Regions from separate parts of the Cellulomonas sp. ES6 genome, predicted to be linked through region 2. Evidence: riboswitches for the same ligand, from Rfam matches in the RefSeq annotation. Region 2 holds a riboswitch; the other holds the start of a gene.

Region 1 (3,395 bases), 1.2 Mb from region 2:
GCCGACCGGCGCTCCACGAGGCACAGCGTCGCGACGTCCCAGAAGGCCGTCGAGCCGCCGTTCCCGAGCGCGACCTCGTACCCGTCCGGGAGGGAGAACAGCTCGCCGAGCCCGGCGCGCACGCGGCCGACGAGCGAGCGGACGGGGGCCTGGCGGTGCGAGGTGCCGAGGAGGCTGCGGCCGACCTCGGCGAGCGCCCGGACCTGCGCGTCGCGGACCTTCGCGGGCCCGGAGCCGAACCGGCCGTCCGACGGCAGGAGCTCCTCGGGGATGGTCACGGTGGCGGGCGTCACGGTCACGCGCCGCACCCTACGCGCCCGACGCCGCCCGGCGGCAGGACCACTAGCCTGTGGACGGACGTCTGCGTACACAGGAGGGCACCGGCGTGAGTGACCTGATCGACACGACCGAGATGTATCTGAAGACCATCTACGAGCTCACCGAGGAGGGCATCACGCCGCTGCGCGCCCGCATCGCCGAGCGGCTCGGGCACAGCGGTCCCACGGTGTCCCAGACCGTCGCCCGCATGGAGCGGGACGGGCTCGTCGTCGTGTCCGGTGACCGCCACCTGGAGCTGACCGAGGCGGGCCGCACGAAGGCGATGCGCGTGATGCGCAAGCACCGGCTGGCCGAGCGGCTGCTGGTCGACGTCATCGGGCTGGACTGGGAGTACGTCCACGAGGAGGCGTGCCGCTGGGAGCACGTCATGAGCGAGCGGGTGGAGCGCCGGCTCGCCGGCCTGCTCGACCACCCGCACTTCGACCCGTACGGCAACCCGATCCCCGGTCTCGACGAGATCGGGGAGGAGCGCACGCCGGTCGGGTTCCTCGACGGCGTGGAGTCGCTCGTCGCCGTCGCGGCGGCCGCGACCGGCCCGACCACGGGGGTCGTCGCCCGGCTGGGTGAGCCCATCCAGACGGACGTGGACCTGCTCGCCCGCCTCGCGCAGGCCGGCGTGCGTCCCGGCCAGGAGGTCACGGTCGAGAAGGGCGCCGGCGTCGTCACGGTCGGGAGGCCCGGCGCGGAGACGGTGCTCGACCTGCCGCAGGAGGTCGCGCGCCACGTGTTCCTCGGGGTCGGCTGAGGCCCTCGCCCCGCGCCGGTGACGGCGCCCGGCACCGACGGCCCCGCGGTGTGGCACGCGCCACCCGCGGGGCCTCGTCGTGTGCGTGACCAGGGTCCTCGTGGGGGCGTCCGGGTGATCGGCAAACGGATCGTGACCGGAACGTGACAATCGGCTCGGGGGTCGGGTACGGTCGGTCCTGCTCGACGGAACCCTCCTCCGTCAGAGCCCTTGGACGGTACGCCGAGCCCTGCCGCCGCCCGAGGTCCGTACGACTCGCCGGCAGGGGCGGGGAACCACTTGTGGGCACCGGAGACGGTGTCCTTGGGGTGAAGCCGCGCGACGTGACCGGGACCTCCCGGGAGCGTCACGCGGCCGGGTATCTCCACCCGAACCCGACAGCTCACCTCGTAGGCGCCAGGAGAGGCTGTACGTGTCCGCAAGTGCTGTGCGCGCCCGACACCGTTCTGCGCGTCGCCCCGTCACCCCCTGACCGACCTCGCCACCGCCGCCACGGGCACCCTCGCCCAGGCCGGTCGCCGCACCGCCGTCGTCGCGGCCACCACGGGGCTCATGGTCTCCGCGGTCGCCGTCCCGGCCGGTGCCGCGACGACCTCCGGCGACCAGGCCGCGCTGCCGTCGGTCGACACCACCGCGCTGACCGCCTCCGCGAAGACGGTCCTCGACACCGCGCCGGTCGTCACCGCCCCGGCCGACGCCGCGTGGACCTTCGAGGCCCCCGCCGCGACCGCCGTGGTCCCGGAGCCCGAGCCGGAGCCGGAGCCCGAGCCGGTCGTCTCCCGCAGCGCCCAGCGCGCCACGGTCGAGGCCGCCCCGGTCGAGGTCGCCGCCGCTGCCGTGCCGCAGTCGGTCGCCGGCAACGCCGTCCTCGAGATCGCGGCCCGCTACGTCGGCACGCCGTACGTCTCCGGCGGCACGACCCCGGACGGCTTCGACTGCTCCGGCTTCGTGTCCGTGTACGCGCAGCTCGGCATCTCGCTGCCCCGCACGTCGTCGGCGATCCGCGACGCGGGCACGGTCATCTCGGCCGCCGAGGCCCAGCCGGGTGACCTCATCTGGAGCCCCGGCCACATCTCGATCTACGCCGGCGGCGACCAGCAGATCGACTCCCCGCGCCCCGGCAAGACGGTGCAGTTCCGCGCCATCTGGCAGAGCTCGCCGACGTTCATCCGCATCGGCTGAGTCTCCCGGGCACGCACGACGCCTCCAGGACCCCCGCACCCGCCCCGGGTGCGGGGGTCCTGCCGTCCCCGGGGGTCCGCACGCCGCGCACCGGCGCGGCCGGCGCGAAAGACCGGGCCGGTTCCCGGGGTGGGCGCGTACGCTGGCGCTGCTCGCTCCCCAGCGGACCCGTCAGCCAGACGGGCCCCCGGTCAAGGAGTTCGCCGTGCTGCTCCCTGCGCCACCCCGGACGTTGCTCCTCAACGCCAGCCTGGAACCGCTGTGCGTCGTCGCACTGCCGCGCGCCGTCACGCTCGTGATGTCGGGCAAGGCGACGGTGCTCGAGTCGGACGGGCGGGTGCTGCACTCCGAGCACGTCGCCGTCCCGATGCCCGTGGTGCTGTCGCTGACCCGCTACGTGCACGTCCCCGTGCGCCGGCCGCTGCCGCCGACGCGCCGCACCGTGCTCCAGCGCGACGACCACCGGTGCGCGTACTGCGGCTCGCACGCCGACACCGTGGACCACGTGCACCCCGCTCGCGCGGCGGCCGGCACGAGTGGACCAACGTCGTCGCGGCGTGCCGGCGGTGCAACCACCGCAAGGCCGACCACCTGCTCCATGAGATCGGGTGGGAGCTGGCCTGGACGCCGTCGGCCCCGCGGGGTGCGACGGCGTTCCTGCGCGGGGTGGCCGCCGACGAGCCCGCCTGGTCCGCGTACCTCGCCGCCTGAGCGACGGAGCGGGTCAAGGGGACGGCAAGGAAACGCCACGCCCTGCTCCGTGGCAGGTGCGGATCCGGCATGATCGGGGGCACACTGGGGTGTGCCACCAAGGAGGTCGGAGCCATGAAGCGGGACGCGGAGATCCTGGTCGGGGTGGACGGGTCGGCGGCGAGCATGCACGCGCTCGACTGGGCTGCCGGGGAGGCGCGTACGCGACGGCGCCCGCTGCACGTGGTGTGCTCCTACACGCTGCCGTCGTTCACGGCCGCCTCGCTGGACGGCGGGTACGCGGCCCTCGACGACACCGCCATCCAGCAGGGCGCCCGCGCGGTGCTCGCGGAGGCGCAGCAGCGCGTCGCCGGGCCGGACCTCCAGGTCACGACCACCGTGGCGACCGGCGACGCGGCGGCCGTCCTGGTCGAGATGT
Region 2 (3,395 bases):
GGGTCGAGGTCGCTGGGTGCGGGCGGGATGAAGGGCGAGACGGCCGCGGGAGCGTCCGAGGCGGTGTAGTGGACGGGGATGGTCATTCCGTTGTCGCGCTCGTTGGTGATCGACAAGCCCGACCCCAGGTGGCCGACCGGGGCGACCTCGACGTCGTAGCGCTCGCCTGGGGCGATGCTGAGCCGGCGGGTGTTGTAGGGCTCGACGAGGGGTGCGCCGTCGGTGTGGGTGACGCGCACGTCGAGTGGGAACGTCAGGTCCTGGGTCTTGGCGGTCGAGGCGTTCACCAGCCGGAGCTTGGCGATCTGCCCGCCGGTGATGCTGATCGGCTCGATGTCCTGGCCGGTGCGGCCGTTGACGGTGTCGACGTCGCCGACGACCTCCATGTGACCGGTGGTGCGATCCACGACCCAGTCGTCGAGCACGAGGACCTGGTCGAGGTCGTAGCGCGCGTCCGCGGGTTCGCGGACGATGAACGGTGCATACATGCCGCGATCGACCTGGTCGCGCACCGGTCGTTCGTGTGAGTGGTACCAGTACGTTCCTGGGCGGGCAGCGGTGAACTCGTACCGGTGCTCTCGTCCGGGTTCGATCAGGATGCCTGGACCGTCCTGGTCGGCGGGCACGCTCATCCCGTGCCAGTGGATGTTGGTCGCGGTGTCGGTCGAGTTCGTGACGTCGATCTGCAGCCGCTGCCCTACGTCGACGACGATCGGCACCCCGGCCCCGTGGACGACTTCGCTTGCAGCGTCCGCGTAGAGATACCGTTCGACGGACCGACCACCCAGCGTCATCTCTGCGGTGGTGATGTCGAGGTCGACGACCCCCTGCGTGGTCGCTCCGGTGATGTCGTACCGGTCGACCGCGGGGAGATCGATGCTCTCCTGGACCGCGGTGTCTGCGGCGGGAGCCAGCGCACGGCTGACCGCGAACGCAGCACCGCCCGCGGCCAGGACGACGGCGGTCGTTGCGACGACGACAGGACGACGGCGGATCATGCTCGGGGTGCTCCTCAGGCGATCGATCCGGGGTCTGGGGACCCCTCGGCTCCCGTCTAGCGTCGCTTGTGTAGATCAAGCCGCTTCAGCGGCTTCCATGAAGTTTCGCTGAAGTTCCCGACGAGGCGGTGCGTGCGTCCACGACACACCGTGCGCGAGACGAACGCTCGCGACCAGCGACTTCGCCCGCCCTGCGGGGCGCCGTGCGGCGGTCTCGAGACCTGTTCGCACGCCAGGATTGCGCCGGTGGGCGATGACAGCACCGCATGGGCTGCCTAGCATCGTCGCGACCCAGGCGCCGACTGGGTGGGTCGAGCAGAACGCCGAGTCCTGCCGCTGCTCGACGACCCGCAGACCGCACGGGCAGGAGCGGGGGAACCAGGATGGACGGGCACGTCGTGCCCTTGGGGTGAAGCCGGTCTCGATGGACCGGCCGGGCTGCTCCGGCCCGAACCCGACAGCTCACCTCGCAGGCGGCAGGAGTCGTCGATGCCCGCACGCCCCTTCGCCCGAGCGCGCCACCGCGCGGCCGGGCGCAGCCGAACGCCCCTGACCGACGCACAGGCCGTGGCCGCCTCCGGTCTGTCTGCCGCCGGGCGCCGCACCGGAGCTGCCGTGGCGACGTCGGGCATGGTCGTCTCCCTGGTGGCAGCCCCGGCGTCCGCGGCGGTGCCCTCCCATCACGAGAGCCGGATCGCGCTGCTGGACACTGCACGACTCACGTCGGCGGCCAGAGCGGTGATCGAGTCCGGGCCGGTCGTCGCGACTCCGGCCGAGGCGACCTGGACGTTCGACAATCCCGTTGCTACGGCGGTAACGCCACCGCCGGCCCCCGAGCCGGAGCCGGAGCCGCAGCCCGAGCAGGCCCCGGCTGCGACTCGCAGCACGGCCCGGGACGAGACGCCTGCACCGTCGCCCGGGATCGGGGCGCCCGCGCCGGCCAGCGCGAACGGCAGCGCGATCGTCGAGGCAGCATCGAGCCTCGTGGGGGTGCCCTACGTGTGGGGCGGCACCACGCCCAGCGGCTTCGACTGCTCGGGGTTCACCTCGTACGTGTACGCGCAGGTCGGGGTGACGCTGCCGCGGACGTCCGCGCAGCAGCGGTACGCGGGGGTCGAGGTGCCGCGGGACCAGGCTCAGCCCGGCGACCTGATCTGGTCGCCGGGGCACATCTCGATCTACGCCGGCGGGAACCTGCAGGTCGATGCGCCGGTTCCGGGCAAGGCCGTGCAGATCCGCGAGATCTGGCAGACCTCGCCGGTGTTCATCCGGGTCGGCTGACGCCAGCGCTGTGCGGCGTCGCGGTCGCGCCGTACAGCGCTGTGCCGACGGGCGGCGTGGAGGTGCACCGTCGGGAGCTTCAGCTGTCGGCGGGATGGTGCCCTTCGTGCACGTCGCTGCTGGGGACCGTCGGCTCCTCACCGCTGATGAGCGGCCCGAGGACGAAGGTGGAGAACGCGAAGGCGATCGCGAAGAGCACGAGAGCGCCGGCTGGCAGCCAGAGCGACCCGCTGCGCCTGTGCAGCTTGACCAGCATGGGGACGGTGGCGGCCAGCCCGAGCACGCCGAAGAGGGCGGTCCCGCCGGAACCCGCGACAATCGCAGTACCGACCAACGGGCCGACGTGGTGCAGGACGTGCGGTGCCAGTCCCACCACCGCACCGAGCGCGCTGCTCGCTGCGGACCACAGCGCTCGGGTGCGGGATCGGGGGTTCGTCGCGTCCGCGAGCTGGGCAGGCGTGTCGACCGGTTCCGGTGGCATGGCCACCAGGCTCGACCCGGTGTGCTGAATGTTCCGTTCAGGGTTCATGAAGGTCCGACGAAGTCCCGGGCTGTGACTTTCTCCGGTACGTGGCGGCGATCTTCCGTCGCTCGGAGGCGGTGCCTAGTTGACGCCGATAACGAGGGTGCTGGCGGCCGCTTCAACGACGTCGCTAGTGATGGTCTGCAACTCGTTGATCTTCAGGACGCGTTCGATCTGGGGGAAGAGTCGCTCGAGGAGGCGGAAGTTGCCGCGGGTGATGCGGCTGATCGCGGCGATGGCCTGGGCGTCGGTGAAGTCGTCGGGGTTGACCGTCTTGCCGAGGGTGCGCCAGTGGCGTTGGAGGACGAAGAGCAGCTCGTCGTTGCTCAGGGGCCGGTACTGATGGGCGAAGCCGACGCGACTGTAGAACTGGGGGTAGTGGGTGAACTGCTTCTCGAGCCCAGGCATGCCGATGAGCATCAGGGCGATCTGGTCGCGGTCGTAGCGGTCCCGTAGGAGCTCGAGGGCGGTGGAGCTCAGGCGTTCGGACTCGTCGACGATGACGAGCTGGACGTAGTTGGTGGTGCGCCGGGTGCCCCACCGGTCCACGGGGATGCGGCCGGGGACCTCGAGGTGCTGCTGGATGCAGATGC

Evidence for each region. A riboswitch is a leader RNA that binds a small molecule or an ion and turns the genes downstream of it on or off. The one in region 2 is predicted to bind cyclic di-AMP.
Region 1: another riboswitch for cyclic di-AMP. It lies ahead of P9841_RS07715 (C40 family peptidase); the one in region 2 lies ahead of P9841_RS12995 (C40 family peptidase).

The regions. Positions count from the first base shown of each region.
Region 1 is NZ_CP125655.1:1,644,148-1,647,542, reverse strand. Features, by position in the region: gene serC (phosphoserine transaminase) at 1-299, opposite strand, end outside; gene P9841_RS07720 (iron-dependent transcriptional repressor DtxR) at 386-1,084, shown strand; cyclic di-AMP (ydaO/yuaA leader) riboswitch at 1,295-1,494, shown strand; gene P9841_RS07715 (C40 family peptidase) at 1,637-2,266, shown strand; partial or broken gene P9841_RS19100 (HNH endonuclease) at 2,472-2,615, shown strand; gene P9841_RS19095 (HNH endonuclease) at 2,732-2,977, shown strand; gene P9841_RS07705 (universal stress protein) at 3,092-3,395, shown strand, end outside.
Region 2 is NZ_CP125655.1:2,798,072-2,801,466, reverse strand. Features, by position in the region: gene P9841_RS13000 (multicopper oxidase family protein) at 1-998, opposite strand, end outside; cyclic di-AMP (ydaO/yuaA leader) riboswitch at 1,310-1,489, shown strand; gene P9841_RS12995 (C40 family peptidase) at 1,614-2,279, shown strand; gene P9841_RS12990 (hypothetical protein) at 2,359-2,808, opposite strand; gene P9841_RS12985 (AAA family ATPase) at 2,884-3,395, opposite strand, start outside.